DNA from 4 places in the Alteromonas sp. R7 genome. Region 2 is predicted to be linked to each of the others. Evidence: predicted binding sites of a transcription regulator. Region 2 holds the regulator's gene; each other region holds the start of a gene.
The links. The regulator sigma-54, encoded in region 2, starts transcription at its own class of promoters, with help from an activator protein. The targets are predictions, from matches to a motif close to GTTGGCACGNNNNTNGNNT.
Positions count from the first base shown of each region.

Region 1: the regulator sigma-54 is predicted to act here: its motif matches at 1,581-1,599, upstream of xdp1 (exosortase-dependent surface protein XDP1).
Region 3: the regulator sigma-54 is predicted to act here: its motif matches at 1,988-2,006, upstream of AC0J2X_RS11630 (OpgD/OpgG family glucan biosynthesis protein).
Region 4: the regulator sigma-54 is predicted to act here: its motif matches at 3,136-3,154, upstream of glnK (P-II family nitrogen regulator).

Region 1 covers NZ_JBVTQX010000001.1:662,677-670,795, reverse strand. The annotation lists gene pssA (CDP-diacylglycerol--serine O-phosphatidyltransferase) at 1-153, opposite strand, end outside; gene xdp1 (exosortase-dependent surface protein XDP1) at 529-1,464, shown strand; gene xdp1 (exosortase-dependent surface protein XDP1) at 1,647-2,513, shown strand; gene prsT (XrtA/PEP-CTERM system TPR-repeat protein PrsT) at 2,619-5,432, shown strand; gene dld (D-lactate dehydrogenase) at 5,451-7,154, opposite strand; gene AC0J2X_RS02840 (L-lactate permease) at 7,193-8,119, opposite strand, start outside.
Region 2 covers NZ_JBVTQX010000002.1:399,521-407,639, reverse strand. The annotation lists gene AC0J2X_RS04595 (response regulator transcription factor) at 1-192, shown strand, start outside; gene mgtE (magnesium transporter) at 244-1,602, opposite strand; gene AC0J2X_RS04585 (HPr family phosphocarrier protein) at 1,777-2,049, opposite strand; gene rapZ (RNase adapter RapZ) at 2,049-2,894, opposite strand; gene ptsN (PTS IIA-like nitrogen regulatory protein PtsN) at 2,979-3,422, opposite strand; gene hpf (ribosome hibernation promoting factor) at 3,436-3,723, opposite strand; gene AC0J2X_RS04565 (RNA polymerase factor sigma-54) at 3,754-5,235, opposite strand; gene lptB (LPS export ABC transporter ATP-binding protein) at 5,309-6,034, opposite strand; gene lptA (lipopolysaccharide transport periplasmic protein LptA) at 6,037-6,591, opposite strand; gene lptC (LPS export ABC transporter periplasmic protein LptC) at 6,560-7,138, opposite strand; gene kdsC (3-deoxy-manno-octulosonate-8-phosphatase KdsC) at 7,135-7,683, opposite strand; gene AC0J2X_RS04540 (KpsF/GutQ family sugar-phosphate isomerase) at 7,684-8,119, opposite strand, start outside.
Region 3 covers NZ_JBVTQX010000006.1:163,660-171,778, reverse strand. The annotation lists gene AC0J2X_RS11645 (hydrolase) at 1-499, shown strand, start outside; gene AC0J2X_RS11640 (YheU family protein) at 548-784, shown strand; gene AC0J2X_RS11635 (outer membrane beta-barrel protein) at 838-1,392, opposite strand; gene AC0J2X_RS11630 (OpgD/OpgG family glucan biosynthesis protein) at 2,219-3,844, shown strand; gene mdoH (glucans biosynthesis glucosyltransferase MdoH) at 3,825-5,816, shown strand; gene AC0J2X_RS11620 (YceI family protein) at 5,930-6,514, opposite strand; gene cysQ (3'(2'),5'-bisphosphate nucleotidase CysQ) at 6,642-7,487, opposite strand; gene nudE (ADP compounds hydrolase NudE) at 7,491-8,054, opposite strand.
Region 4 covers NZ_JBVTQX010000010.1:39,477-47,595, forward strand. The annotation lists gene AC0J2X_RS15665 (endonuclease) at 1-1,126, opposite strand, end outside; gene AC0J2X_RS15670 (AraC family transcriptional regulator) at 1,355-2,074, shown strand; gene AC0J2X_RS15675 (hypothetical protein) at 2,124-2,939, opposite strand; gene glnK (P-II family nitrogen regulator) at 3,221-3,559, shown strand; gene AC0J2X_RS15685 (ammonium transporter) at 3,592-4,839, shown strand; gene ggt (gamma-glutamyltransferase) at 5,061-6,752, shown strand; gene AC0J2X_RS15695 (Dyp-type peroxidase) at 6,937-7,863, shown strand; gene AC0J2X_RS15700 (adenylate/guanylate cyclase domain-containing protein) at 7,892-8,119, opposite strand, start outside.

The DNA.
Region 1 (8,119 bases), on a different contig from region 2:
GCCATCAAAAATCATAGCAACAAAGATAGCCACTGCCGCGGCTTCGAACCTGCCGTTCATTGACGAAACCACAGCAAAGAAACCCGAAAACAACCCTGCTGTTGTTAATAAGTTGGGAAGTAAGTATATCCCTTTACGTTTTTGATCAGACATATGTCCTCATACTTCTACATATACAATTGCACTAATTATTTCATAGATATGCAGGAACGCATAGCAAAGTAAAAAGACTGCCTCGTTCCTTTACATAACGCCGTTGCAAAACGTTATTAACTTTGCATTGATTACACGTACTCCTACCACAATGCCGGCGCTTGGCTTCTATTTATTCAGGCCGCGTATGCTCACGATTAAACAAACAACTAATAACTAGGTATACGGTTACATACCTTAAATAGCTCACCGTTCATATATCATACAAGTCCATGTTGAAATTAGGTACTACCAAGTTTGTGTTCGCATAATGTGCGCACACATCACTCGGCGTGTACTTGAAGTGCTTTGCGCTTCATATATAGGAAAGCAATTATGCGAACGCTACAAAAAACGTTTTCTTTGCAAACTGTACTATTACTTTCCACAGCTTTGCTATCTACCCTGAGTGCTAATTCAGCATTCGCTACCTACTATAAAAAGCAAAGTTATTCTCACTGTGGGTCATCGAGCCAAAGCAACGAACAAAGCAATGTATGTAACTCTCCGTTGGGAGAATACACTTACGATCTAGTCGATGACAAAGTGACACAAACCAATCAGACGAATAATTCCTTTGTTCAAATAGACGGATTAAATATTAATATGTCCGCCTTTTCTGACACACAAGGGGTTACCGGCGAAACAGTCGTTGGCGCCAAGTTAGAAAAGATCTCAGATAAATGGGCTTACGGCATAACAAACAATGATGAAGCATACTATCGTGGCGACGCTGACCACGCTATTGACAATATCAACTATTACTCTCAAGGTAGCGCGAACGCTTATTATAGTGGTATGACTAACGTAGAACGTGACTATGACTTCGTGTTGTTATCTTTCGACTCTGCGGTGACATTAACGGGCGCAAGTTTTTCATGGCTTTACAGTGGCAGCGACAGCCAAGTATCTGTTGCAGCACTAAGTAATACTTCGAAACTAACCTCAGGTGTTAACACGTGGAGCGATATTGTCGCTAACGCCTTAACTTCAGCCTCATTTGATATTGAAAACTGTGAATATTTAGATCACCGCGCTGACTTTACTTTCACTGAGTCCGCTCAATATTGGCTGGTTGGCGCTTATAACACCGTATTCGGAAATATTGGCGGCCATGTAGGTAATGATGCCTTTAAGCTTGCTAATGTTGGCTTCTCAGTAACAGAGTCTGCCGGTACGCCAACGCCAACAGAAGTTTCTGAACCTAGAACCATTGGCTTACTCATGGCTTGTTCACTTCTCGTGATGTGGCGTCGCAAAAAATCCATTTGAAGAAATTAGACTTTAGATCACTGACAGGTTGGAAAATCTGTCAGTTTTTTTTACCCTCTCTCATATCGCCCCTTTTCAAATTATAACATTAACTTAAAAATCAGAAACTTAAACAAACTGGCACGAAATAAGCTTAACGTTAGAAATAATCATCTAATTTTGCTTTTTGGGTAGTTCAAAATATGAAGTTTTCTACATCGCTGACAATACTATTACTTGCTGTTAGTTCATCAGTTTTCGCTACAGATTCAAGCCTCAACAGTGCAAAGTATGATGCACAATACACACTCGCCAATTCTAATGGCAGCGCTAATTACTCACAAACGACCAATGCGCAAAACAGCAATACCTCAATCGAGATCAACGGCGTTACAGTTGATGTAGGAATCACTGCTTGGTCAAACTCTGCAGGACACGCCGACGACAAACTTGCCCAGGGCAATATTCAAGGTTGGTGGAACTGTACGCTTGGTAATAATGGTTGTACTTTAGCAAATAGACACGTTGGCTACGGAATTAAAAATAGTGATTATTCTTGGGGAGGTGATAGTCACGCAGTTGATAATAGCGGTGACGGCGGTGGCAGAGATTTTGATATGTTCTTACTGTCATTTAGCGAGTCAGTGACTCTTGAAAATGCAGCCTTCACTTGGGTAGTCGGCGACAATGATAGTAAAGAAGTTACTGTTGCGGGTCTTAATAGTATTGCGGCATTTGAGAGCGGAGCCAACTCAACTTGGAACACTGTTACAAGCGCTATTGTTGAGAATACACTAGGTCACTATGGCGTAGGTTCAAAAGGCTCAAACGGTTTGTACGAATCAACATTTACGAAGCTAACTGGTAGTGCAAAATACTGGTTAATAGGTGCATACAATACCATTTTCGACGATAACGCTAAGAGTAACTTTAACAGCGTACAATTAAAACTGTCTTCCATTGGTGTGTCAATGACTCAACCAACCGCAGAAGTTAGTGAGCCTGGCGCCCTAGCACTGATGGGGTTGGGTTTAGGTCTTGTTCTTTATAGACGTAAGCGCCGCGTTTAATTGTTTAAAAACGCATAGAAAACACGTATCTTTAGAAGGTGGCTTAGGCCACCTTTTTTTATGCTATTTTTAAGCCAGCGGCTAGGCTAAGTTTCGAAGGTATATATGGATTTTTTTAATAATAAAAAGCGTGTTGTACAACGCGCTATTGTCTCTGCAGTTGCCTCATCATTAATCGCTTTTAACAGTTTTGCTTCTACGTCAGAAGACTACGAAAAAGCACTGACCGCGTTTAATCAAAACGAATACGACGAAGCCTATATCCACCTTAAAAACAGCTTACAAAAAGATCCTGAAAACCTTGCTGCAAAAATCCTAATGGGCGAAATACTGCTTATTAATGGCTACTTAACTGCAGCAGAAATGGAGTTTGTAGAAGCGTTGGAAATGGGTGCAGATATCAACCTTCTGGCAGAGCCTCTCGGCAACACTTGGTTGTTTTTGAACAGGTACCAAGAAATTGTAGACTTCTCTGATCTAAACAAACTGTCAGGTGATGCGGAGCGCGAGTGGCTGATGATACGTGCAACTGCGTGTATTAGACTGCAAGACGAGTCGTGTGCCCTACGTGATTACAATACAATTGTTTCACGCACGCCTAATTTTGTACCTGCAATAAATGGCTTAGCCTCCATAGCTCTTCAAAATGAAGATTTATCCAAAGCGACCTCGCTTATCAATAAAGCCATGTCGTTAGAACCAGAAAATGCAATAACATGGCGATTGAAGGGGCAACTCGCATACCGACAGGGTGATACAGACGCTGCAACCGCACACTTACAAAAAGCACTGACTTTTAATCGAGACGATCCCATTGCATTACGGAATCTTGTTGATTTGTATTTAGAAGCGAAAGACTACGACACGGCAAAACTGTTCGTAGATGAGATAATCCAAGATACACCCAATGATCCGCTGGCAATTTTACTTAATAGCTGGTTACAAAGCAGAGACAACCAGCAAGCTATCGATAACGAAAAACTAAAAGAACTTAACGACTTCATGGCTCAACTGGATCCTGAGCTTATTACCTCACAGCCCATGTTGCTTTACATAAGTGGTTTAACAAACTTCTTTAATAACAACATGGAAACAGCCGCGAAAGACTTTAACGCTTATCTGCAACAAGAGCCTGATGACTTACAGGCGGTATTGATGTTGAGCCAAGTTTACATGGCGACTCAACAAGATAAACAGGCCCTTGCCCTGCTTGAACGTCATCAGGATGCGTTAATGGAAGACCCAGACTCAGCACTGCTTTTAGGTGACTTATTTATTCGCCAAAACAAAGCCTTTAAAGCCGAGAGACTTTTACAAAATCTTGAATATAAATACCCGAATGAAAACAAGCTCCAGCTATTTAAGATTAAACTAATGGCTGCCAGAGGTAAACAAGATGAAGCGCTATCGATTCTTGAAAATAACTTATCTACCTACAAGGATAATGCCGGCTTTCTTTTCACTTATTCATTGATGAATTTACAAGCTCAGCAGTTTAAGAATGCATTAAAAGGCGCTGACTTACTAAGCGCTTTGTTTCCAAACGAAGCAGAAGTTTTCAATCTTAAAGCCGGTATATTGATTAGACAGGGCCGATTAGAAGAAGCCAAGGTCAACATAGAAAAAGCGCTAGCGCAAAACCCGACGCTTTTCCCTGCGAAATTCAATTTAGCAGCCACGGAAAGCCGTTTAGGAAATGTCGATAAATCTAACCTGCTAGTAGAAGAGTTACTTTCTCTGTCTCCCCAACATAATGAAACGCTGATGCTGAAAGCGTTCAATTTAAGCAAAGCAGGAAATCTAGAAGAAGCTAAGCAAATTTATCTCGATATATTGACGCTAACGCCTTCAAATACTGGAGCGAGAGAGCGCGTTTCATCTTTGTATCAACAACAAGGCGACACAAAAAATGCGCTCTATCACTTAGACCTCTTAATCAAAGACGATTTCGACAACGCCGATTATCTCCTTCGAAAAGCAGCGCTTCAGTTAGAAGCAGGTCAACGTGCCGATGCAGAAAAAACGCTAAGTATTGTGAGGAATTTTATCAATGACGATGCCGGCAAGCTTATCGCATATGCTGATCAAGCTCGAAGTGTTGATAATGATGAAAACGCCTTAGACGCCATGGCCCGAGCGTATGAAATAGCGAATACAAGTACGTTTGTCACGTTGCGTTATGTGAGCCTACTGCTCGACATGCAAAACAACGACAAAGCACAATCATTGCTAACAACCATTCCCGCAAACCAACAACAAAATCCGGTTTATTATTTCTTGAAAGGCCGACTGGCAGCAAATAAGGGAAACAGTGAACAAGCTATCAAAGAGTTTGAAAAAGCGTTAGACGTAGACGCTACTTTTGCACAGGCTTTTGTTGCCATTTACAACTACGCACTGAACGATCAGTTTGTCGATGTATTCTTGAATACGGCAAGAAAACTGGTGAGCGAGAATGAAAACAATCTGCTGGCAAAAAACCTGTTGGCGCAATACTTATTCTTCATTCAAGAGTTCGATGAGTCGATAGCGCTTTACAAGGAACTTGTTGAGCAACCAAACTTACTCAACCCTGCTGAGGCTTACAATCGCCTAGCGATCATGCATATCGAGGAATCGCTAGTCACTGCAAAAAACTATGCACGTCAGGCCTACGAGCTTCAACCAAACTCAGCAAAAATATTGGATACCTACGGTCACATCAAAGCGCTACAAGGAGACTATGAAGGCAGCCTTAAAATGCTGAGGGATGCGTTCGCCAGAGACGCCAACGACCCAAATATTCGCTATCATCTGGGCTACACGCTAGCCAAGCTCAATAGAATTGAAGAGGCGAAAAAAGAGTTAGAATATGCAGTAAAAGTGGAACGCCCTTTCTTTAAGCGTCCTCAAGCAAGAACGCTATTAGAGAGCCTATAAGGCTCTCTTCGCATGCAGCTATAGGCAGCACGAACAATTGCGTTTGTGCTTTTCCATTTTGCCAATACCAGGGTTAAACGTATTAGTTGGATCTAAGTCTTTGTAAAATTTCTGCAAGTTACTTTCGGCTTCATACAAATGGCCTACATTGTGTTCAGCCGGATACTTAGCGCCACGACTGTCTAATAGTGCCAACATATCTGCTTTTACTTTTTTGGCGTCGCTGCCTTTTTTAAGTATGTAATCTTGATGGAAGACATGGCAGAAGAAATGTCCATAATAAAGTGACTTTTCAACGTGTTTGGCGATGTGCTCAGGCAGGTTCTCTACCCATAAATCATCGTTGCGGCGCAATGCGATGTCCAATGCTAAGATGTCTCCTACTTGCTTATGGTGTAACGTTTGATAGCGAACCGCGGCGCCAGCTGCAGCAAAACGTAATAAAAACGCCTTAGACGCTTCTTCTTCATTACAAGTAATGAAGTCGCCATCTAGCTTCTCTTCGTTAAACAGCTTGGCCAAAAGCGTTTTAACCTCTTCGATGCCACCATCGCTCATTTTAAGGATTAGATGATGCTCGTACTTGTCGCGGTAAGTTCTTATACTCGAGGGTATTTGGTCAGAAAAGAACTTACTACCGAACTGCATCAATCTATCGCTTAGGTAAGGAGGAAGCAGAGGTAACTTGTTGAGCACGGCATCCACCCGCCCTTTGAGTGCAAACATTTTAGGTAGCGAGTCAGTTCCCAAACGCTGAATACTTATGATGGTATCTTTTCCGTAAACATCTGCAATATCGAACATTTCTCTATGAAGATATTCACCCACCTCAGGAACGTTTTTACATTGACTCAGTATGTCTCTGCGAATACGAGTAAGTACAGAGGCATCATTCGTACCGATATAAAACGTTTGTTCTTCATTAGGCACTTCGAATGTATCTAAACGCACCGCGAACACAGCAATTTTACCTGCGCATCCACTGGCTTCGTAAAGCCGTGTTGGATCGGCATTAAAGCGGCTCGGCGTATCAGCATTTACGTCTCTAACGATGTGTTCATAATCACTTGCCGACGCTTTCATACTGGTTTCAGGTAGAGATTTTGGAAAGTTGCCAGAAGAAAGGTTTCCGATAATTTCTTCTGGCGTGTCGCCTAAATGTATCCCTAGGTGATTAACAAGCTTTAGCTCTCCGCTTTTATCCACCTGAGCGAACAGCGATAACTCAGTATAGGCAGGTCCCCTTTTGACAAGTGCCCCACCTGAGTTGTTTGCAACACCACCGACAATAGACGCACCTAGGCATGACGAACCAATTACAGAGTGAGGCGCACGCCCGAGTGGCTTTAGTGCCTTTTCAAGTTTGAACAGTGTTGCTCCCGGAAAGCTCAATACTTGCGTTCCGTCGTTAACCAGAACAATATCGTCCATTGCTAACGTATTTATAACCACCACTGGTCTATCGTAGTCGCTTCCACTTGGCGTTGAGCCTTCGGTCAAGCCGGTTTTCGCGGCCTGCATAATAATGATGCAGTTATATTCAACGCAAACCTTTAGCACTTCCCAATATTGCATTAGCGTATGTGGAAAAAGTACAGCCAATGCTTCGCCCTCGCCTGACCGCCACCCCTTGCGATAGTGCTCAGTTTGGCGCGTTCCTACGGCAAGATTGCTTTCCCCGAGTACGCGTTTAAAAGCGTCAATAATTGGGGTTGTTTGCATGTATAACTCCTTAGAACAGTGCAATGCGTATTAAAAAATTAGTTTGTGCCGACTAATGGACCGCCGACGTCAAACACATAAACCCCCAACCATACTAAAATACCTGCAAATGCAACGTAATATATAGTTGGGATAACAGTCTTTCTTAAAGTAGCTCCCTCTTGCCCCATTAATCCTACCGTTGCCGACGCAGCTACAACATTGTGTATTGCAATCATATTTCCGGCAGCCGCCCCAACGGCTTGCGCTGCGATAATTAGTGCAGGTGACAATTGGAGGCTAAGTGCTGCTTCGAACTGAAACTGGCTGAACATCATATTTGATACTGTATTCGAGCCTGCGATAAATGCCCCTAATGCTCCAATAGTAGGGCTAATTAATGGGAAAGCTTCGCCAAACATATTGGCGAACAATTGCGCGCCAGCTATCGGCATACTGACGATGTCGGCGCCATTCACACCTGAATTTATAAAAAGCCTAACCATAGGAATTGTGAACATCAATACAAAACCAGCACTTAGCAACGTTTTGCTGGAATCATTGAAAGCCTTAAACAACACTTCTCCCTTGGATACCTTTTTACTTTGAATGATTACTGCAACCAATGCACCTATTAACAACAACCCACCAGGAAGATATAGCGGACTGATTGATGCACTTACACCGGTTTCACCCAGTATGTTGTCAAATGAGAGTGTCAGCGACGTAGTAAATTCTTTTATTGTTGGAAACACTCTGGATATAACGAGCAAAAGTGCAACAACTAAATAAGGGACCCAAGCCGTAACCCAATGCATGGCCTTTTGTGACGTTATGTCGTCTGCTTTTATTTCCAAATTACCCAGCCAACCTTTGTCCCATGACGCTTTCGGCGGGAAATCCCATGTTGTTTTAGGCATCAAGAAACCATTTTTAGCTGCAGTAACAACCACTGCCAAGCTCACCAATCCTCCAATCAACGATGG
Region 2 (8,119 bases):
TTGCTCAGTGAGGTGTGGGGCTATAACCACGAAGGCTACGAGCACACGGTGAATACCCATATAAATCGGTTACGCACTAAGCTTGATAAAATCAACAGTATTGAAAATGGCGGACAGCTAGTAGAAACCGTCTGGGGTGTGGGTTACAAGCTGAACGTCAATGGATATATAGAGAAAGCGCTTATTGCATGAGTGTTGTTTAGCTCACCCATGCCCTATCAGGCATGAGAGTTCAAAATTAACTTAAATTAGAAACAGCGTCGCAGTACCTAAGAAAGCAAAAATACCCACTACATCGGTTATCGTAGTTAAGATAACACTGCCAGCTAGGGCAGGGTCTATCTTAAGACGCTTCATGATCATAGGTAAGGTTGCGCCCGCTAAAGCAGCTGCAATCATGTTTACCATCATGGCAAAGGCAATAATTACGCCCAGCATGTAATCTTGTTTCCATAACGCGATGACAGAGGCAATAAGCACCGCCCAAATGGCACCGTTTAAAAAGCCGATGGATATTTCTTTACTGATAAGCCATCGTGAGTTACTCGCGTTAACATGGCCTAGTGCCATACCGCGAATAACTAGCGTTAGCGTCTGATTACCCGCTACACCGCCCATACTGGGGACAATGGTATTTAATATAGCTAACACAGCCAGTTGGCTGAGCGTTGCTTCAAATAGATCACTCACCATCGCAGCCATTAGCGCCGTCACTAAGTTTACCGCCAGCCACACCGAGCGTCGTTTGGTACTTTGCATAACGGGTGCAAAGGTATCTTCGTCGTCATCAAGACCCGCCATACTCATCATCGAGTGCTCGGCGTCCTCACGAATAATATCAACCACGTCATCAATGGTAATTCGGCCCACTAAGCGATGGTTTTCATCTACAACAGGTGCTGAAAGCCAATTGTATCGCTCGAACAGGCTTGCGACTTCATCGTCTGGCATATTCACAGGAATCGCTTCAGATTCCTCGTCCATAACGTCAGACACTTTATCGTCGGTATCTGCGGTGAGTAAACGGGTAACCGGAACAATACCAACAAGGTTGTCAGTTCGGTTTACCACGTAAAACGTATCCGTATTCTCAGGTAGCTCACCTTTTAAGCGGATATAGCGCAGAACCACGTCAATGGTCACATCTGGACGTAATGTGATGGTGTCGGTGTTCATGATGAAACCAGCGGTTTCCTCACCGTAAGACAGCGCTTGCTCTGCGCGCACGCGATCTTGTGCATCCATCGAATCTAGAATATCGGCCAATACTGGCTCGGGAAGGCTGCTTAGCGTCTCTGCTAAGTCATCGGTATCCATCTCTTCAAGTGCGTCAACCACATTAGCGGGAAGCATTTTTGTAATGATACCGTTTCGAACATCGTCAGACAGTTCTTCTAAAATGTCGCCGTGAAAGTCACCATCAATGAGCTCCCATAATTCGTCACGGGTTCTGCTTGGGCTAGATTCAAGAATGTGGGCGACGTCTGAAGGCGGTAATTCAAGCAGAAGCTTACGTACAGATACGAATTGACCGTTGGTCAACGCAGCGTTGAGTGCGCGTAACTGAGTTTGTACGTATTTAGAAACAAGCGCTTCTGCCATAAGGCGTTATTCCTACAAGCTAAAAGATGAACAATGCAGGCCATAGAGCCTAAGTGGGCGTAGAATATCGCAATTATGATGAGTCTGTCATGATAATTGCGTAGGTTTTGCGCAGGATTTTAAGATAACTGCGCTAAGTGTTGATTAATTGGTCAATGGATTGGGCAAGTAAGACTATTCGTCTTCGTTAAATCTGCCCTCAATAAGCTCTTCAATAGCTGCAAGTGCATCAACAGCATCAATGCCGTCCACAATCACGTCTACCTGTTCACCTTGATGGCTTTCAAGCATCATTAATCCCAATACACTGCTTGCGTCTGCTTCTTTATCGCCTTTTTTTAAGATGATTTTAGCGTCGAATTGATTAGCCAGTTTAACCAGTTGGGTCGCCGCTCTTGCATGCAACCCTAACTTATTGACGATAGTTAGCGTTTTTTGAATAGTCATTACTGATTCAGCTCTCTATGACGAATTTGAACATCAGGGTGTATTTCACTGAAGGTTTTCGACAGGGTCTGTGCGATATAAACCGAACGGTGTTGGCCACCAGTACAGCCAATCGCTACGGTTACGTAACTTCTGTTATTGCGCTCTAAATGAGGCAGCCATGTCGTTATTAAATTCTGAATTTGCCAAATGAACTTGGTCACTACAGGCTGCGACCCCAAAAATACTTCTACTGGTGCATCTAATCCGGTCAGATGTTTAAGGTCGGGCTCCCAGTGGGGGTTAGGTAAAAAGCGGGCATCAAAAACGTAATCCGCATCTTTAGGAATACCGTGCTTAAAGCCAAACGACTCGAACACAAGCACAAGGCGTGAGCTTTTCTTACCCAAGATACGCTCTCGAATTAACTCTGCCAGTTGGTGAATGGTAAGCTTATCAGTGTCTAAATATAAATCTGCGCGTTCTGCAATAGGAGCAAGTAGGGCAGACTCGGCTTTAATGGCTTCTGAAAGCGACTTATTGAGCTTGGCAAGAGGGTGAAGACGACGTGTTTCGCTAAAACGCTTAACCAGTACATCATCGCTCGCGTCAATGTAAACAATGGTCATCGACCACGAAGAAGGCAGGTAGTCTAAAATTTCTACCAAATCGTCAGGATTTTTAGGTAAGTTTCTCACATCGATACTTACCGCAACCTGATCGTACTCGTCAACAACTGTATGGGTTAAGGTGGGAAGTAAGTTTACCGGGATATTATCAACACAGTAATAACCTAAATCTTCCAATGCGCGAAGTGCGACAGACTTACCAGACCCCGAACGACCACTGATTATTATCAGCTTCACCTACTTTCTCCCTAATACTCTGGTTTTATCACATACGCGTTGTTGAATTAGGCGCCTACTAAACGGTTAATAGGCGCTTAATGTTTAACTTAATGCAGATAGAATATCGTCGCTTGTCGTTGCGCGACGTATTGCTTTAATCGTTTCTTTGTCGCTTAGTTTACCAGCCACGGTGGCCAGCGTTTGAAGGTGTCCTTCGGTCTGTTCCTCGGGAACGAGTAGCGCAAAAAAGATGTCTACGGGTTTCTCGTCAAGGGCGTCGAAGTCGATTGCTGGCGTGCTGGTTACAACAATGGCGATCACTTTTTCAAGGCCCGGCAGGCGTCCGTGGGGCAAGGCGATACCATTACCAATGCCTGTACTACCCATACGCTCTCGAGCCATCAAACTGTTGAGTACCGTTGCCTGATCAATGTTCTCGTTTTGCTTGGCAGCGATATCAGCGATGATCTCAAGAATTCGCTTTTTACTATTACACTGAACCGCACACTCGGTGCGGTCCAGACTTACGATGGCTTGTATATCCATGCTTAATTAACTACTAATGTTTTTTCAGTTTTTCCTTATGCTTGATTACCTGCCGGTCGAGTTTATCAACCATGCTGTCAATCGCCGCATACATGTCGGTATTTTCTGAGGATGCGAATACTTCAGCGCCACTTAAATGAACGGTCGCTTCGGCTTTTTGATTTAATTTTTCAACGTTCAGGATGACATGCACATTAGAAATGTGATCAAAGTGACGTTCAAGTTTGCTGAACTTCGTATCGACATAATTACGCAAAGAGTCGGTGATTTCGACATGATGACCAGTAAGGTTGATTTGCATATTTCGTCTTCCTTATATTATTAAGCCCGATTAAATAAGGCTTTTGCGTTGGTTCGACGGCGGGATCGACAACGATTCCCGGTACTTTGCTATTGTTCGCCGGGCAACTTTAATGCCTTGTTCGGCCAACAATGAAGCAATCTTGCTATCACTTAGCGGCTTGCTAGGCTTTTCAGCGGCCACTAATTTCTTGATCAATGCACGAATCGCTGTAGATGAACATTCACCACCAGACTCTGTTGCAACGTGGCTTGAGAAGAAATACTTCAATTCGAAGATTCCACGTGGCGTATGCATGTACTTTTGCGTTGTCACTCGCGAAATAGTGGATTCGTGCATATCTACCATTTCTGCGACATCATTTAGCACCATTGGTTTCATCATTTCCGGACCGTGCTCAAAAAAGCCCATTTGCTGCTGCACAATGCAGTTTGCAACCTTCATTAAGGTTTCGTTACGAGATTCAAGGCTCTTTATGAACCACTTAGCCTCTTGCATGTGTGAGCGGATGAATTGTGAATCGCTACTATTCTTGGCACGGCGACTCATTGCAGCGTATTGTTGATTTACGCTTAACTTAGGCAGACTGTCGGGGTTCAGCTCAACCACCCAACGGCCATTTTTCTTGGTTACTGAGACATCAGGAATAACGTACTCAGGCTCTTTAGTAACTAAAGCACTACCTGGGCGAGGATTCAAGGTTTGCAGTAAACGCATTGCCTCGCGTAGCTGATCTTCTTTCAATCGGCTTTTACGCATAAGCGTACGATAGTCTTTGCTGCTCAGTAAGTCAGAGTACTCTTCAATCAGTTGCTTGGCTTCAGCAAGCCACGGTGTGTCTTCTGAAAACTGGCGCAATTGCACCATCAAACATTCTTGTGGAGAGCGTGAGCCAGAACCAATAGGGTCGAACATCTGAATGCGCTTAAGCACACATTCTATTTCGTCCATTTCAATCGGCTCTTCCATATCATCATCGTTAACCGCTTCTAAAATATCATCAAGGGTAACGGTTAAATAACCTGACTCGTCAATAGAGTCGATGATTGCTGTAGCGATTGCGCGATCGGTATCCGAGAAGTGGGTAAGGCGCATTTGCCAAAGAAGGTGCTCTTGAATATCTTCAGTAGTCTCACCTTGGAAGATTTGCTCGTCGTCATTGGATGGACCCGGAGCTGGCGAAGATGAAGCAGAGTAGTATTCGTCCCATGTGCTGTCGATTGGCAGCTCATCGGGAAGATCGTTTTTCTCAAGTGCATCGCCGGCTTCTAGTGTGTCACTAGATGCAGAAGCAGTGGCCTCAGAGCCGCTGTCATCGTTGTCGATATTGTTCTTTTCTAGTTGCGGCTCGTCGTTACCTTCTTCAACTTCTAATAGCGGATTAGAATCGAGCGCTTCTTGGATCTCTTGTTGAAGATCAAGTGTAGAAAGCTGCAGCAGTTTAATGGCCTGCTGAAGCTGTGGTGTCATGGTAAGTTGTTGGCTAAATTTTAGCTGTAAAGATGGTTTCATCTACGTCTTATTTAAATGCTCTAAATTGAATATACCAGAGCGAAACTGAAAAATGGCAATTCGGTTACATTAACTATAGCCTGAATTGTTCGCCTAGGTATACATCCCTTACTTTTTGATTACTTAAAACCTGTTCCGCCGTTCCTTGCGCAATAAGCTCGCCATGACTCACAATGTACGCCTTTTCACAAACATCCAATGTCTCTCGTACGTTATGGTCTGTGATAAGGATTCCAATACCCCTATCGCGAAGATGTTGTATTATCTTCTTTATATCATTAACTGATATTGGATCAACACCAGCAAATGGTTCGTCTAACAAAATAAATTGCGGTTTTGCTGCCAGAGCGCGGGCAATCTCAACGCGACGGCGTTCGCCCCCTGACAAACTCATTCCCGTACTATTACGTATATGGTTAATATTAAATTCATCAAGTAGCGCATCAGCTTCTTCTTCTTGCTGTTGTGAATTTAAATCTTTACGGGTTTGCAAAATGGCCATGATATTTTCATGCACTGTGAGCTTTCTGAAAATAGAGGCTTCCTGCGGTAGGTAGCCAATTCCGCGGCGTGCGCGCTCGTGCATGGGCTGATGAGTTAGCTCATTGTCGTCGATTTCAATCTTGCCTTTATCCAGATTCACTAAACCAACAATCATGTAGAATGTGGTGGTCTTACCAGCGCCATTTGGGCCAAGAAGACCAACAATTTGACCCGTTGAGACAGACAGACTTACATCTCGAACAACCTGTCTTGACTTGTAAGCCTTAGCAAGATTTTTAGCGCTCAAAGTTGCCATTGCTATTCATTGCCCTCGTTGTCTTTTTTGTCTTTCTTAGACGAAGTTTTGCGAATGGTCTCAGGTGTGAATACTGTGGTCACTCGACCCTCACCATCCTTACCTGCGCCGCCAGTCGCTAGCAATTGCTCGGTAATCATATCGAACGTGATGTTGTCACCCTGTACTTTACTGGTGTCTTGTTTCAACTCTGCGTTTCCAGCAAGAGAAATCGTTCGGTTCACCACTTCATAGCGTATTTCATTAGCTTTTGCCGAAACTGGCGTGCCGTCTTCCAATTGCTGGGAATAGCTTGCAGGCTTTCCTCTAGCAATAAATATTTCACGACCACCACCGTCAGTGGCAATTACTTCCACTTCGTCAGCTTCAATAACCAAAGAGCCTTGAGTTATGAGTACGTCGTCTTTGTACAACGCGGTTTTATTTTTACCGTCGATAAACTGGGTGTTCGAGCCTATTTTTATGGGCTGCGAAAAATCATCTTCACTGGCGTGTACCGCACCGCTAGCGATGGCAAGCAATAAACTAGTTGCTAGGGGAATAAGTGGTTTGTACATGATCTAAAAGCTCGTATTCTTGTGTGCGTAAATTCGCGTTAAACCCATTACTTAAAATGACATATTGGGTGCCCAGTATTTCAACGGGTTGGTCAGATGTCATTTGCTTGGTTTCTAAATTAATTTGAATGTACTCGGTCGATATACTTCTGACAAAGTCATCGCCAGTTTGGTTCTCAATATTAACTTGGTTTTCCAGCTGGATTAGCTCGTTATTGTATAGTGTACCTTCATCAGCGGTTACCACCCATGGTGATGACGCGTTTTCTGTATAAAGGGTGTATTTAGGTTGCTGAAACAATACAAAGCCAAGCTGGTCGTAATGCTCCATCGACTCTGCAAATACTTTGTGATTTAACTCACCGTCTTGATTGTACAGCGTAGTGGTTAGATTTTTTGCTTTGTAGGCGGGCTTTAGCGCATCGTTTTCACGATTCCCCTGCGTTTCAGGCTGCTCTTCCATCCACGTAGGGATGTACATCAGCATCGCCAGAATAAATAGCGCCGATATACTTAATCCTAAGCGATTAAAGCCAAACAGGCTCATACACTAGCTCCAAAAATCTCATTTGCTACCCCTTTGGCCTGCAAAATGGTATCCGATATTTCTCGGACCGCGCCAAACCCTCCGGGAAGGGTCGTAATCCAGTTTGCTTGTTTTGCTACGTAAGGATGGGCATCGGCAACCGCAATTTTAACCGCAACGTGCTTGTACATACCCGTATCTGGCATGTCATCACCTACCGCAGCCACTTCGTCAGTGTTTAACTCAAGGTGCTTCATCAGGTCGCTAAGCGCGTCTGCTTTATTCTCTTCGCCTTGAATTATATGTGCAACATTCAGTGCCTTCATTCTATTTTCAACAATGGCAGAGCGACGTCCAGTAATAACCGCGACATTCACTCCATTGCTCACTAGCGCTTTTACACCATATCCATCACGGGTATGGAATGCTTTAAGTTCTTCACCGTCGTTACCTAAGTAAATTCGACCATCTGAGAACACACCATCAACGTCGCATACCAGCAACTTTATCTTGGCTAGTTTTGCGAAAAGCGAGTCATTTATTTCCGTGTATAAGGTGGTTGTCATTTAAAGCACTCCTGCTTTTAATAGCATATGCATGTTAAAGGCCCCAACAGGTTTGCGCTTATCGTCAGTAACCATTAACGCACTAATTTTATGGGTTTCCATCAAATTCAGGGCTTCTACAGCCAGCTGACCTGCGGTGGTAGTCTTGCCGCCTTTAGTCATTACTTCTTCTACTGTCGCACTGTGTACGTCTACGCGGGCATCGAGAATTCGTCGTAGGTCGCCATCCGTAAAGACGCCTGTCAGCGTACCGTCTGCCGCTATCACGCCTGTCATACCCAGTCCCTTTTTAGATATTTCCAGCAGTGCGTCAGCAACAGAAGCACTGGCATGGACAAGGGGGATATCACTGCCGCTTTGCATTATATCGCTAACTTTAAGCAGAAGTTTTCTGCCTAAACTACCGCCTGGGTGCGAAAGCGCAAAGTCATCTGAG
Region 3 (8,119 bases), on a different contig from region 2:
ACTTTCTGAATGCGCTAAATCAATTAACCAGGGTTTTTCTCGTGTATATCAAAAGTATTTACTTACTAGCATGAAGGATACGCTGCGTAAGAAAATGGAGTACATCGATTATCGCAAGCTTATACAGCTAACAAAAACTGATGTGGAAGAGATCACCAGCTTTACCCAATTCGACGAGAAGATCACAGCGCCGCTTCACGGCTTTGCAGACGCTCAAGACTACTATGAAAAGTGTAGTGCGTATCACTTTTTAAGCGCGATCCACTGTCCTACACTGGTATTACATAGCATTGATGACCCCTTTATGAATCACTTAATTGTGCCTAAGGAAGAAGAGCTTGCGCGCAACGTTACCGTGGAGCTAAGTGAACGAGGCGGTCACGTTGGGTTCATGCAAGGTTCTATATTAAATCCTAAAGTATGGCTGCACGAACGGGTGAAACGTTTTGTAAGTGAAGCCTTACCTGTAAATACTACGTGTCGTTATGTCAGCCGCTAATGTTGATGTTCTAATAATTTACCCAAACGCTTTTTATCAGGAGTGTGAATGATAATCCCCATTGATGCGCTAGAAGCCGATACGCTTTATAGCTTGGCTGAGTCTTTTGTTCTGCGAGAGGGCACGGACTACGGCGCTGAAGAAGTTGCGCTAGATGTGAAAGTGCAGCAAGTGTTAAACAGACTCAAGTCGGGTGAGGCGGTGCTGGTCTATTCAGAGCTTCATGAAAGTGTAGATATCAAAAGAAAAGAAGATATTGAGCCAAGCGAAGCTGAAGAACAATAGACACAAAAAAGCCGGGTCGAGCAACCCGGCTACCTACCTGAGGAGAGGAAGGCTTAAAACGCGTAACGTGCAGTTACCTGCATAATGTCTAAATCATCAATGATTCTGTAGTTTGCACCCACAGCCCATTGTGGCGTGATGTAATAGTTGGCGCCTACTCTAAATGTCGCTTCACCATCGTCTACATCGTAGTAGCCAACTTCACCCGCCAGCTCTACCTGCTCTGTGATCATCGAGCGAAGGCCAGCATTAATGCTGTAACCTGTTTCGTCGTTTACGTCACCGTCGATACGCTCTAAGTTGGCACCAAAATACGCGTCTGTTGTCGCGTTAACCGGTAAACGGTAACCCGCACCTAGTGTCAGCATATCAAAGTCAAAGTTGCCCTCTTCAAAGAAGCTATACTCGCCGTTTAGGTACCAGTTGCTGTTTAATAGGTATTTACCGTTAACGGTTAAACCGTCTGGTTCAAAAGACTCATTGTCGTCAAAGTCCATTTTGGTGTAACCACCTTCTACGTAACGCCAGTCAGGCTTGTCGGCCATAGCTGTAAGAGGAAGTGTTGCCGCAGTTAGTGCTGCTGCAATAAGTGTGAATGATTTACGCATGTGATAACTCCTTAGTATGTTCAGTAACCCACCTTGTTCACCGCAAACGTTTTCGTTGTTTAAACACGTTCTGGGTACTCTATAAAGCTCTAACCTTTTCATAATGGTTCTAGTCTTTACACAATGGCTCTAGACAGTTTGCAAAACGTGTTGCAAGTCAGTGCTTTACGACACAATGCAAAAGGCTACTTGGTTGATGAACACAAAGCCGTACTTGCCTTCATGCCATCTTTGTTATTTCCGTTAAGAAATAGTGTCCGATTTATTTATCAACATGATGAATAGCAAAGCGTTTGCCAACTTCGTACTAAATCACTATTTTGATATGTCTTAATTTATCTATGTAGCTAATATTTATAGATAAAATACGTCTGGCTTTTTAGAGGCTACACATTTGAAATGTTCAAAATCAAAGTTTGATGTATTCCTAGTAAAACGTTGGCACATAAAACTGTCTCTAAAAAACAACAGTTATCCTTTTGTCTAACTCATCGGACATTTTTACAAGCCAGTGTTTTCCAATAATCCACAATGTGTGTGTTTGTAAGCCATTGTAAATTATGAAAAATATAAAAAATAACGGCGACTATTTCGTGTTGGAACAGCTTTTGCTCAAGTCTCTGTGTGTTATCCAACATTCACTTTAGCCCTTCGGCAAGGAATTCGGTTTTTCACGATATTAGTGGATAAAGAAAGGAAGAGAGCGCCTTTCTCGCGTGGCTTCAATCAATACCGTTTTTGTAAAAGACGCTTTTCAGTAAGTAAGGCGTGTAACGAGTTGTTGATGGTCATCTGGATAACCATTGTTTTCATAAGGAGAGGACAAATGGCTAAGCCAGTTTCGATTTTCGGTAAAGATTTACAAACGAATGTGCGTCAGCGCAATAAGCTGTCACACCTTCTTTTAGCGATGAGCAGTGTCATCGCATTATTTGCGTTTCATCAAGCCGGTGCAGTTGAGGTTAACAACGATAATCAGCCTCAAAAAGCATCGCCGGTTCTTCAGTCAATTATTGATGCTGCACGCCAGTCAGCGACAGAGAGCTACGAGCAGGACGATCACGGGTTAAACAGCAAGCTTAAAGAAATTGACTACACCACGTATCGTTCAATTCGCTTCAAGCCCGAGCAGAGTCTTTGGCATGGCGAGAATGACTACGAACTGCAGTTTTTTCACCCGGGTTTTTTATATGAATACCCTGTCACTATCCACACTATTGGTGAAAGCAATAAGCCTGAACGCCTAGCGTTCAACAGTGACATGTTCAACTACGACGGGTCTGCGTCGGGGTTAGCTGGGCTAACGGACGAAAAGTCAGGGTTTGCTGGATTTCGCGTTCACTACCCTATCAAGAACGAAGAGTACAAAGACGAATTTGCTGTATTTTTGGGGGCATCGTACTTCCGTCTTGTAGGTAAAAATCAAGTGTACGGTATCTCTGCACGAGGTCTTGCGATTGATACGGCGCTAGCCAAAGGCGAAGAGTTCCCTCACTTCACTGAGTTCTGGGTCATAGAACCGAGTGAGGGTAAGCCGATTACTGTTTATGCGCGTCTTGAAAGCCCTTCTGTAGCGGGCGCGTACAAATTTGTTATACAGCCTGATATTGATACCAGCGTTAAGGTAGAGAGTTGGTTATTTGCCAGAGATGACGTGAGCAAGCTAGGCATTGCACCGTTTACCAGTATGTTCTTGTATGGCGAGAACACAGAAAAGCGCCATGACGACTATCGTCCAGAGGTGCATGATAGTGACGGTGTACTCATGGTAACTCACGCTGGTGAAGAAATTTGGCGCCCGCTGACGAATCCTGCACGCCTTCAAGTCACGTCACTTAGCGACGCAAACCCTAAAGGATTCGGCATGCTTCAACGCGACGGCGAATGGGATAATTACCTCGACGCAGAGGCCAATTACCATATACGCCCAGGGCTATGGGTGACGCCAGAAGCTGGTTTTGAGAAAGGCCGATTAGAAGTCGTCGAAATTCCGACTAAATCCGAAATACACGACAATATTGTGGCTTTTTGGACGCCTGAAAAGCCATTCAATTCGGGCGAATCACTGTATTTCGCTTACGAGCTTAAAACCGTAGAACAAAATCCGTTTGTCAGTGAACTGGCCTCAGTAGTACGTACCCGCCAAGGCAAGGCTGTGTTGCCGGGTGACGAGTTTAAAAACGACAGTCTAAATACGACACGACAGTTCAGCGTGGACTTTAGCGCGCCTTCTGCCGTTGCTTTTGATGACGAGTCGATGAAGCTGGTGGTACAGGGTACTAACGGCACGATTTCTCAGCAGCGACTTTACCCCGTAGCTGACGGACAAGAGTGGCGAGCCACCTTTTTTGTTAAGCCGAAAGAGAAGCAGACGGTAGATATGCGCGCTTACATTGAGAAAGACGGTAAACGTGTGAGTGAGGCTTGGAATTATGTCTACCAACCAAAATAATCGCGCTTGCGCAGCGGTATCGGACGAGGCTAAAGCCGTGCCTCAGGTTAAAAGTGATGGCACTGCACGTGCTTCACATTTCATCTTAAAAGGAGAGCATATGCGTTTGTTTATCATGGCAATGCTAGTTATTCCAAGCACGGCACTGGCCGGTTGGAGTTTATACGAGATCTTTTTACCTAACGGCCTTACCAACCTAGAGATTGCACAGTTGGGGTTGGGGCTAACCCTGTTCGCCTGGTTGTGTATGGCGTTTTGGACAGGCATTATCGGTTTCTTTTTGCAGCTTTTTAACATTGACCCGCTAAGCTTGCGCAGAAATCAACCTCAGCCTGATGCTACTGCGCCATTAACGCAAAAGCACGCCGTGGTTATGCCGGTTTATAACGAAGACACCCGCCGTATTATGGTGGGGTTTGAAGCTTGTATTCGCGAATTAATGGAAAGTGACAACAGTTCTAAATTCGACTTTTTCATGCTTAGCGACACCCGTGATATGGAAAAAGCGGATGCAGAGCTACGTGCCTTTACCCGTTTGAAAAAGCGTTTAGGTGCCTTCTCTAGTCAAGTGTTTTATCGTCGTCGCGAACAAAACCTGCACAGAAAAGTGGGCAACCTTAAAGAGTTTTGTGAACGCTGGGGTGCAAATTACGAGTCAATGATTGTATTAGATGCCGACAGCGTAATGACTGGAGAGCGCATGCAAGACTTGGCGCGTCGTATTGAGCAAAACCCTGATACGGCGTTAGTACAGACCATTCCAATGCCGGTACGTCAAAACACCTTCTTTGGTCGTTTTGTGCAGTTTGCTGCTCACCTTTACAGCCCAATGTTGGCGACAGGTCTATCGTATTGGCAAACAGACAGTGCAAACTATTGGGGGCACAATGCCATTATTCGTATTGCACCATTTATGCAGCACTGCGGGCTACCTACCCTTGAAGGGCGCGCGCCTTTTGGCGGTGAAATTTTAAGTCATGACTTTGTTGAGGCTGCTCTACTGCGCCGTGCTGGCTGGCAGGCCTACTTGCTTACCGACACCACGGGCAGCTATGAAGAAGTGCCAAGTAACATTGTTGACTACGCAATTCGCGACCGTCGCTGGGTGCAGGGCAACATACAGCATTTAGGGTTATTGAACGTTAAAGGTCTTAAAATGGCAAACCGCCTGCACTTCTTATTTGGTGCGTTTGCGTACATCTCTTCACTCATACTATTTTGCATGTTGTCGCTAGGTACAGCAGATGCGTTAATTCGCGCCACGTCAGTGCCAGAGTTCTTCGTGTCTGAATACCAGCTTTTCCCTAGTTGGCAGGTAGCGCGCCAAGACATGATGATGGTAACCATGTGGGGTACGGCGGCGTTACTATTCTTGCCTAAACTTCTCGGTATTACCTTAGCTTTAATAAAACGTCGCGGCGAATTTGGTGGCGCGTGGTCTTTGCTTAAAGGGGCAGCAATTGAATTAACTATGGCCGTGCTTATTGCGCCGCTAATGATGTTCTATCACAGTTATTTTGTGATTAGCGTTTTTGTTGGCCACTCTGTTAAATGGGAAGCGCAAGAGCGCGAAGGACGCAAAGTGCCATGGAAAGTTGCAATTAAACACACGCAAATTATGAGCTGTTTAGCGGTAGCGTGGGGCGTAACGACCTTCTATTTTACCCCGTCGCTATTTATGTGGTTGTTACCTGTATTGGTAGGCATGGTGTTAGCGGCGCCGGTTATCCGCTTAACAAGCAGCGATAAACTAGGCATAGCCATGCGTAAGTGGGGCGTGTTTGTCATTGACCAGGAAGTGAGTGAGTGTAAAGCACTTAAGCGTTTACGCGTTGCAATGGGGTATTTCGCTATATCACAGCACAAGGCAGAAGTACCTGCGCTTCCTGATAACGTGTGGCAGAGCATGCCAGAGCAAGTACTAAGTCAAAAGCCATTGCCTATGCGCCACAGGCTTCCTAACAGCGCATAATGGACTCAAAGTAGATATCAAAACAAAAAAACCGCACATGTGTGCGGTTTTTTATTGCGTTTAGTCACGTGCCACCTAGCTTTTTATCGATAGACGGCGGCAATAACAATGTTTTATTGAGTAAACGTAACTGAAAACGTTACGGGTACTGTTGTTGTTATGCTCTTAAGCCCTGCAATTTTTTGAAGTGCAGCTACGCCTTCAGCAAGTCCAAAAGACTCTGCTTTAATTAACGTTGGTGACGTGGTTGATACGGTAAGCGTATCGTCGTCTACTTTACTTGCTTTAACAGAAAATGACGTAGGAACGGCTTTTCCGTGCAACATCAAAATACCGTCTACCTTCCCGTTAACAACTTGGCCCGATTTCAGGTTCATCATTGACTCAGGCAAGTTGGCCTCAAATGTAGCTTGTGCAAACTTGGTCACGTTGAACAGCATCTCTTGCATTCGCTTGTTGCGAATATCAATGGCTGTATTCACTGACGATAAGTCAACCGCCACGTTAAGTTTGCCACCGTCAGACAGCGTACCATCAAAGCTATCAAACTTATGTACTTCGGTGACTTGTGCATTCTTCGTCGATAAGAAGTGTAGTGCACTTGTTTCGCCGTCTATTGACCAATCGGCTGCGGCGGGAAATGCTAGCCCACATGCGAGCAATGCTGCAGACAACGTGCGAATACGTGTAGTCATCATAGGTTACTCCTTTTACTTTTTGGTTCCATCTGGCTTGATTTAACCACTACCAGAGTAATGTGGCCCAGCAACATTACTACGCTATTATACGTAGGTTAACACGCTGCGCTAAGTAAATTATTACGCGCTAGTGCTGATGTGGGTTTACGAAGTCATCATACTGGACTACATCTTGCCATGGCACCCTTTGATCGCCCATTACCACAAAATCTGGGTTCTCTAGCGAATGACGCTGATTGTAGGTAAGAGGTTCGAAGTTAGCGGCGGCAATACTCCCACCCGCTTCAGAGACAATGCATTGCGATGCGCCAGTGTCCCATTCGCCGGTAATACCGATGCGCATAAACACATCAGCTTTTCCTTCGGCAATAAAGCAGGCTTTCAGGGAACAGCTTCCCAATGGAAGCGTTTGGTATACGCGCTTAGCGCACATTCTGCTGAGCACTTTTTCTCTCGACTGACGACGGCTTATTGCAATCATCACCACACTATTTTTAGGGTCGTCTAGCTTACGTACGCTTATTGGGTGCTCGCCATCAGGTGATGACTTAAACGCGCCTTTGCCTTTCTGGGCGTAATATAACGACTGCCCTGGCGGCCAAAAGATAACGCCTATTGTCGGCTCATTATTCTCTATTAGCGCAATGTTTACTGCGAAATCACCGCTTCTAGCAATGAATTCTTGGGTTCCGTCGATGGGATCGATTAACCAGTATCGAGGCCAATGCTTTCGCTCTTCTAAACTTGCGTGTTTGTTTTCCTCTGAGAGGATTGGGATATCAGGCGTTGCGGCTTGTAAGCGCTTGTTGATGATATCATTTGCCAAATAATCTGCGCTGGTAACGGGAGACTCATCGTCTTTTTGATAAGCGTCAAACTCCCCTTTATCGTATACTTCTAATACGGCTTCACCGGCTTCGATGGCAATTTCTTTCGCAAGTTCTAGTAGGTCGGCATGGGCGTCATCGGGCATTGTTTATTGTTCCTTAAACCACTTTTGAGCTAAAAACAGCGCGGCTATACAGCGTGCTTCTACAAAGTCTTCTCGTGCAAGTAAAGCATCTGCTTCATCTAAAGGCCAGTGAATCACCTCAAGAGGCTCAGGTTCGTCGCCTTCAAGTTGCTTTGGATACAAGTCTCGAGCCAAAACAATGGTCATATTGGCGTTAAAGAAAGTGGGCGCCATGCTGACCTTATGAAGCTCCACAAGATCATTGGCCGCGAAGCCTGCCTCTTCTTGTAGTTCGCGATTAGCAGCTTCAATGGCAGTTTCGCCAGGGTCTATTAAACCTTTTGGGAAGCCTAGTTGATACGAATGTGTGCCGGCTGCATATTCGCGAATTAACACCATGGTGTTTTCATCAAGCATAGGCACTATCATTACCGCGCCCCTGTTTCCGCCAGCCATCCGCTCGAATTCACGGGTGGCGCCGTTCGAAAACTCAAGGTCTAAGCGTTCTACCCTAAAGAGTTTGCTTTGCGCAACGATTTCACGAGAATGAATTTGTGGTAACGGTTTGTTCGGATCAATTTTTGGCATGTCTATCGCTACAACTTTGTTATCATACTTGTATACAATTTCTTAGCTTACTTCATTATAAGGAA
Region 4 (8,119 bases), on a different contig from region 2:
TGCCTTCTCCACTATAGCTGCCACACTGGTCAGAACCAGCCGTGTAGCTGTAAGCGTCACTACCATTTGGGTTTTCTGAATACATGTCCAAAATGGAGCCGTCATTTTCATAGTAGCTGTCGCTTGTGTATGAAATATAGAATGTCCAAAGGTCGCCATAGCTTTGTGTATTATGATTTTTGATAATGTTGTAAAGCTCGGTTTTTAACGCATAGCCTGACAGACCGTTGGCACTTGCATAGTAACCAGTGAGTTCTGATGAACCACCACCACTGCCGCCGCCACTCGTTGTACCAACGCTAAAGCTGGTGCTTTCACTCGCGCCGAAAGAGCCGCCATTAGCAACAGACACGCCCTCTATTAGCAAGTTATAGCTGCCAGAGCCATAGGAGCAGCAAATTCCATCGCCATAGGCATCACTAATGGTAAAGGTATATTCTCCATCAGTAAGGCAAACCGCTTCAGTATAACTTTGGTTGCTAGCGTAGCTGCTGCCAGAGGCTTCAACTTGGTTGTTTGCGTTAGTTATTTGCCAACTGGTTTCGCTGCCGTAATTGTCGGTAGTTAAGTTCAAAACGCCTGAATGGCTAGCACACGTGCTTCCACCGCCGTTATTGCCACCTGACCCAAACGTAGTCGGCTCGAATGCGTCTACATAGACGGTTTCTGACCCATCAAAGCCCGTCTGATCATAAAAGCGTAACCCCACCTCAATCTCTTTTGACGCTGTAGCGGAATAAGAGAAAGTAAGCTGTTGCCAGTTTCCAGTTAATGAGTTGTCAGAATAACCTTGATAACCGTCTACATATAGGCGTGCTTTTACAGCACCTTCAGTGTGATATAGCCTCACTGAAAATTCATAATTTTGACCGGCGGTTACATTGATTGTCTGACGGAAGTCAGTTGAACCTTGCGTTGTCGTATTGACGGTAACTGCAGCAGACTTGCTTCCCGAGAATGAGTAGACCGAGTTTTCAGCTACACTAATGCCGGAGTCGATAGTTGACCATGAATTAGGTGCGCCAGACGTCCATGTTTCAAAGTCTCCATTGGAGACCTGACCCATGGCGATAGCGGGTAACAACGCACCTGCCAAGCCGACTATTTGACGTAAGTTTATATTCATTTATTTTCCGTTATTGTCTTTATTTTAAATGTATATTTATTCCTTAAACGTAGTGTTCGACGCCTTCCTAGGCGTATCAAATATTGCACGTATTTGTGACAAAATGAATAAAAGTGCTTAATCTAACGGCAGAGAGTACTGAGTTAACGGCAAGGAAATAGATGCAAATAAACGGTGAGTTAGGCAAAAGATCAGTACTACCTATTATGGACTGTTGGGAGCAATAAAATGACTGACAGCCCAATTCCATCGCTATCCGTACGCTCATATACGAAGCAAACGTGCCGCCATAAACACAACTACTTTCAGTTAGTGCTGCCCATCAACGGACATATCTTGATAGAAATCGATAATTTTAGCGGGCGGGTAGGCGTAGGCGAAGGCGTATGCATAGCGCCGAATGAGGTCCATTATTTTAGCGCTAACGAACTGTCAAAATTTATTGTGGCGGACTTGGAGTATGTGCCAGTTAATTTAAATGACAGGTTGCACCCGATATTTCAGGTAACGTCCGCATTACAGGCGTTTTTATCGTTTGTAGAGATTCAAATTAGCCAGTTTGCTGACCAAGGCCATGAAGAAATACTGGCGCTATTTTTAACCTTGCTAGAAACATCCTTGAAAGGATGCAGCATGGATAAGCGAATGACTCCTGTATTAAGCCATATTCATCGCGACCTTGCCCGAGGCTTTACACAGGTGGAGTTAGCACGGATAGCCTGCATGGGAACAACGCAATTCAAAACACGCTTTAAAGAAGCCACCGGGCATAGTTTACGAGATTACCTTGTAAAAGTGAGGATGGAAAAGGCCAAAGCACTACTTAGAAATACCGATACACCAATGTTGGGTATAGCTCAGCTAACAGGGTATGAAGATGTTGCAGCATTCAGTCGCCGGTTCAAAGCGTATTTCGGGCGACCCCCTAAGTTTTTCAAAAGAAAGTGACTGTGATAAGGGCTTACCTCACATGACGGTAAATCGTTGATAGAGAGGGCTAGTTAATCTCTTCGTCTTTAGGAAGTTTATTGACTCTGGCTTCTATAAAACGTTTGTGGTCGTCCATTTTGGTGCATTCTAAGGTTCCACCAGCAATTCCACTCAATATCGCCAAAGTTTTATTGGTCGTACTGCTACAGTTTACGCGTTTTGAAGGGCGTCGATTTTCATTAGCTTGTATTTGCTGTGTGCTTGGCCCGCTAAGAACAGGACTATTTTTACGCTCTTGAAATGCTTTTGCTGCTTGTTCTGCGTCTTCAGCGACTTTGTCACTGTGATACTTTTCAAAATAGAGGGCGGCGCCATCTTTTACCGACAGATTCAACGAGCCTGCGCGCCGATTTGCGTCTTTTGATAAAGTGGGCGACGGCAGTGTACTAGTCGGCTTACTTTCAATGGGTACCTGCTGTGTATCGGGCTCAGCATTTTTCTGCTGCTTGGGCGCAGGGCTTTCTACAATTTCATTCTTACTATCAAGTGCTTCAGTCGCTTTGGTTGCGTCAGGCTTCAACTCAATTTCTTGCCTTTTAGGGGAAACATCGATTGGTTTAGTTTCTTGTGGTTTAGCTTGGGCAGAAGGGCGTGGAACGGGGGGATAGTACAGTCTGGCGCTTATCTCCTGCGTTCGCTCCAAAACATTTACTCGTGCTTTTTGGTTGTTGATGCCCATTTGAGAAAGTATGACCACTACGATGATCCCAAACACATGTGCACAGCCCGAAATTAATAGTGGGCGCCACGCCGTTCTCTTTGCAACGGAATGGTGTTCAATGCTGCGCTCAGGCGCAAAGAAAGATGGGGTGATAGTCGTCATAGTAAACAACAGACCATGGGCCCTATCGAATAGTTCCATCCTAATTTCATCGCACTTTTTAGTCCTCTCACCTTACCGCAACCTCATACCGCTTCAAAATTGGGCAAATTTTTAACAGTGCACCATTAGTGTGCATTATTTTTGTGCGTTCATGAAGCGTTTGCTTGTATGTATTTGATTTATTTGGCTAATCATTTGTGGCATGGCTCTTGGTTTATCTTCCCATAGTTGGAAACACGACCATAAACCACAGAATAACCAAAACAAACTGGGAGCAACTCATGAAACTAGTCACAGCGATCATCAAGCCGTTCAAGCTAGATGATGTTCGTGAAGCCATTTCAGAAATCGGTATCGACGGTTTGACCGTGACCGAAGTGAAGGGCTTTGGACGTCAAAAAGGACACACTGAACTTTACCGCGGAGCGGAATATCAGGTGGATTTTCTACCTAAAGTCAAACTGGAAATTGCTGTTCAGGATGATCAAGTAGAGCGCCTGGTAGAAGCCATCGTTGGCGCTGCCAAAACAGGCAAAATTGGAGACGGCAAGGTGTTTGTTTACGACCTTGAACACGCCGTTCGTATTCGAACTGGTGAGTCGGATAGCGACGCGCTGTAAGCCACAACGATATATTTGCGGAGAAAACCATAATGGAAATCACTTTTGAACTTGGGTATGCGCTAGATACCTTCTATTTTCTAATCTGCGGTGCACTAGTTATGTGGATGGCTGCAGGTTTTGCGATGCTTGAAGCAGGTCTTGTTCGAGCGAAAAACACCACAGAAATTCTAACTAAAAACGTGGCGCTATTCGCTATCGCTTGCACTATGTACATGATTTGCGGTTACGGCATTATGTACGGTGGCGGCGACTGGGGTCCATTCCTAAGCGGTATCATGGCTGATGGCGCAACAGGTGTCGCTGAAGAGCCAGCAACGTATGCACCTTCTGCTGACTTCTTCTTCCAAGTAGTATTTGTTGCAACAGCAATGTCTATCGTATCTGGTGCGGTAGCTGAGCGTATGAAGCTTTGGGCATTCCTAGCGTTCGCAGTTGTTATGACGGGCTTCATCTATCCAATGGAAGGTGCTTGGACATGGGGCGGCGAAGCAGTATTCGGTATGTATACGCTTGGCGATCTTGGTTTCTCTGACTTTGCAGGTTCAGGTATTGTTCACATGGCTGGTGCAGCTGCTGCTCTTGCTGGTGTTCTTGTGCTTGGTGCTCGTAAGGGTAAATACACCGCTGACGGTAAAGTAAACGCGATTCCAGGTGCAAACTTACCGCTTGCAACTTTAGGTACATTCATCCTTTGGATGGGTTGGTTTGGCTTCAACGGCGGTTCAGTACTGGCTACTGCAACTGTTGAAAGTGCAAACTCAGTAGCGATTGTATTTATGAACACAAATGCTGCAGCTGCTGGTGGTGCAATTGCTGCACTTATCGTAGCACGCATTCTATTCGGTAAGGCTGACCTAACTATGGTACTTAACGGTGCTCTAGCCGGTCTTGTAGCTATTACAGCAGAGCCTTCAACACCTACACCACTACAAGCTACGCTGTTCGGCGGCCTTGGTGGTATTTTAGTAGTGCTTAGCATTGTTGCACTAGACAAGCTTAAGATTGACGATCCAGTGGGCGCAATTTCAGTTCACGGCGTGGTTGGTCTTCTAGGTCTTATCCTTGTACCTTTCACTAACGATGGTTCAAGCATCTCTGGTCAGCTAATTGGTGCAGCGACTATCTTTGTATGGGTATTCGTAGTGAGCCTAGTGGTATGGCTAGTGATTAAAGCGGTTATGGGTGTACGTGTGAGCGAAGAAGAAGAATTCGACGGCGTAGACATGAGCGAATGTGGTCTGGAAGCATACCCAGACTTCACAAGCAGCCGTTCGTAAGAGAGTCTCGATTAGGCAACGAAACAACAATAACAATAATGCCTTATTACTTCGTTTAAGCCCCGCTAATGCGGGGCTTTTTTCGTTTCATGCAATGTGTTTTATGACCATTACTGAGCTTAGGAAAAGAGCCTAGGCGTAATGTGACAATAACGCTACACTATGAATCGATAGACTAACGCTAGATTTATTATCGGCAACGTTTTAGTAAAAGGACGGTTATGATTGCAAGTGTGCGACTTCTACCTTTGATACTGGCTTTCTTTAGTATCAGCTGTTTGGGCTATGACAGAATAACGGGGCATCCCTTTGCAAGTCGCTCAGAAGTTATTGCAAAGAACGGCATGGCAGCAACAAGCCAACCATTAGCTACGCAAGTGGCGTTGGATATTTTAAAACAAGGCGGCAGTGCAGTTGATGCAGCTATTGCAGCTAACGCCATGTTAGGTTTAGTTGAGCCTACAGGCAGCGGTATTGGCGGCGACCTATTTGCCATTGTGTGGGATGCAAAAGAAGAGAAGCTAGTCGGCTTAAACGCTTCTGGCCGTTCACCCAGACAGTTAACCAAAGCGGTGTTTGCCGAGCGTGGTTTGCATCAAATTCCAAAATTTGGTCCGCTACCCGTTTCTGTCCCTGGCGCTGTAGATGGCTGGTTTGCACTACACGAAAAATTTGGCAAGCTGCCCATGTCTGCGCTGCTTACGCCATCTATCAAATATGCCCGTGAGGGGTTTCCTGTTTCAGAAGTCATTGCCTATTACTGGCAGATGAATCAAGAGCGAATTGGTCACTATGACGGCTTCGCAGAGACTTTTCTTATCGACGGGAAAGTACCGCAAAAAGGCGATGTTTTTAAAAACCCTGGCTTAGCCGTGACCTATGAAAAGATTGCAACAGGCGGGCGAGATGCTTTTTATAAAGGCGATATCGCACGCACTATCGATGCTTACATGAAGTCCCAAGGCGGCTTTTTGTCATACCAGGATTTGTCATCGCATACCTCGGAGTGGGTAGAGCCCGTTTCTGCTAACTATCGCGGTTATGATGTGTGGGAACTTCCGCCCAATGGACAAGGCATAGCGGCCCTACAGATTCTTAATGTGCTTGAGCACTATGATATCGAAGGAATGGGGTTTAACTCAGCAGACTACATCCATACCTTTGTTGAAGCCAAGAAGCTCGCCTTCGAAGATCGCGCTAAGTTCTATGCGGATCCAGACTTCAACGATATTCCAGTCGACTGGCTAATTTCGAAAGAGTATGCCGCTAAGCGCCAGAAGCTCATAGATAATGAACGCGCAGCGAATCGCGTTGATGCGGGTATTTATGAAGGGGATACCATTTATCTGACCGTTGCTGATAAAGAGGGCAATATGGTGTCCTTAATTCAAAGTAACTACCGCGGAATGGGCTCAGGCATGACACCTCCAGGGCTAGGTTTTATTCTTCAAAATAGAGGTGAGATGTTTACGCTTGAAGAAGGGCACTTTAACGAATATCGCCCGGGAAAGCGTCCATTTCACACCATTATCCCGGCTTTTGTAACAAGAAACGGTAAGCCAGTGATGAGCTTTGGCGTGATGGGCGGTGGAACTCAGCCTCAAATGCATGCGCAAATTATTGTAAACATTCTCGACTTCGGAATGAATTTGCAGGAAGCGGGGGATGCTCCACGCATACTGCACAGTGGGTCGAGTAGCCCAACGGGCGCGTTGATGACTGATGGTGGCTATGTGAGCTTAGAATCAGGGTTCAGTGAAACCGTTCAGCGAGAACTCATGGAGCGGGGGCATAAGCTTCAACGCGTGGTAGGCGCGTTCGGTGGCTATCAGGCCATCGCTTGGGACGAGCAGAAAGGTGTCTATTTTGGCGCTTCAGAAACGCGAAAAGATGGACAAGCCGCGGGCTATTAAGCACACTAGTGTAAATAATAGGCGGCGGAGTTAATTTGTTCCCCCGTTTGCTGCTTCGCTTTAAAGGGTTTCAAAGTTTGAAGCAGCCGCTACACTTTACGATAAGGTTCGCACAACAAAGCGCGGCGAATGATCGCCAGCAGCGAAACGTCAGAACAAGGCGTTAATAACAACAAGAGCGGCAATGACACAACCACAAAAAGGCCTCTGCGCTGAGCCAAATTTACATGCACAGTATTTACTACTGAACGTCATTGATGACGATAGCCAAGCCGTACGCGCCAAACTATCTCGCGTGCTGGATATATTCGAGCATTTTGAGAATGAGCACTATGAAGCCATGGTAACCGGCGTTGTCGCTATTGGCACCGGTTACTGGGCTGAGGTATACCCCGGTTTGATACCTGTTGAGCTTGCCCCTTTTCCTGATATGCAGTGTGATGATAGAAGTGCCCCCACCATGCCTTGCGATCTCTTCATTCAAATTCGCGCTGATAGGCTGGATATTTGCCATGCGGTTGGCATTGAAGTGATGGATTTGTTGCGTATTCATGTAGAACTGGTAGAGCAAATAAGAGGGTTTAGGTACTTAGATGGCCGTGACCTCAATGGTTTTCTCTATGGCGCAGATAATCCACGTGGCATGAAGCGGAGACAAGTCGGCATTATTGGCGAAGATGACCCTGATTTTAGCGGTGGCAGCTATGTTCACATACAACGCTATCGCCACGATTTAAGGCGCTGGAATAGTCTTTCAAGCCGTCAGCAAGAACAAGTGATGGGCACCACGCAAGAACACAATTTGGTAAGTAGCGAACAGTCTGAATCTTCGCATTGTGTTAGGGCAAGCACTGTTGCGCCCGATGGCGACGAACCAAGGCTAATTAAGCAAGGCATGCCATACGGTGATATGGCCTCCCAAGGTTTATTCTTTGTAAGCTGTAGTGCCAGTGCGCGGCCATTTAAACAGATGCTCCACAGCCAAATATACGGCAACGGTGAAGGCGATTATGACAGATGGCTGGACTTTACCAGTGCTGAAACAGGTGCTGCGTTTTTCGCGCCATCCATTAATTTTATTCGCCAGCAGGCTAAGTTATCTGAGTCCTAAATTTAACCGTCGCTTATGGCCATTGGGATTAGTAGACTAGCGCACCATCCCAATCCTCCTTAAAATCGACGCTTCTGTAAATTCGACAAACATCTATGTGATGATGCGCTAGCGAATCGTTTGGGCTCATAGCGACAGCGGTCTCAAAAAAAGAAATGGCCTCGTCCCATTGCTGATTTATACGGCATGCGATACCTGCGGCAATCTTGGTCTGAACCGCTAACTTCTTTTCCTGCTCACTCTCTGAAAGGTGGCT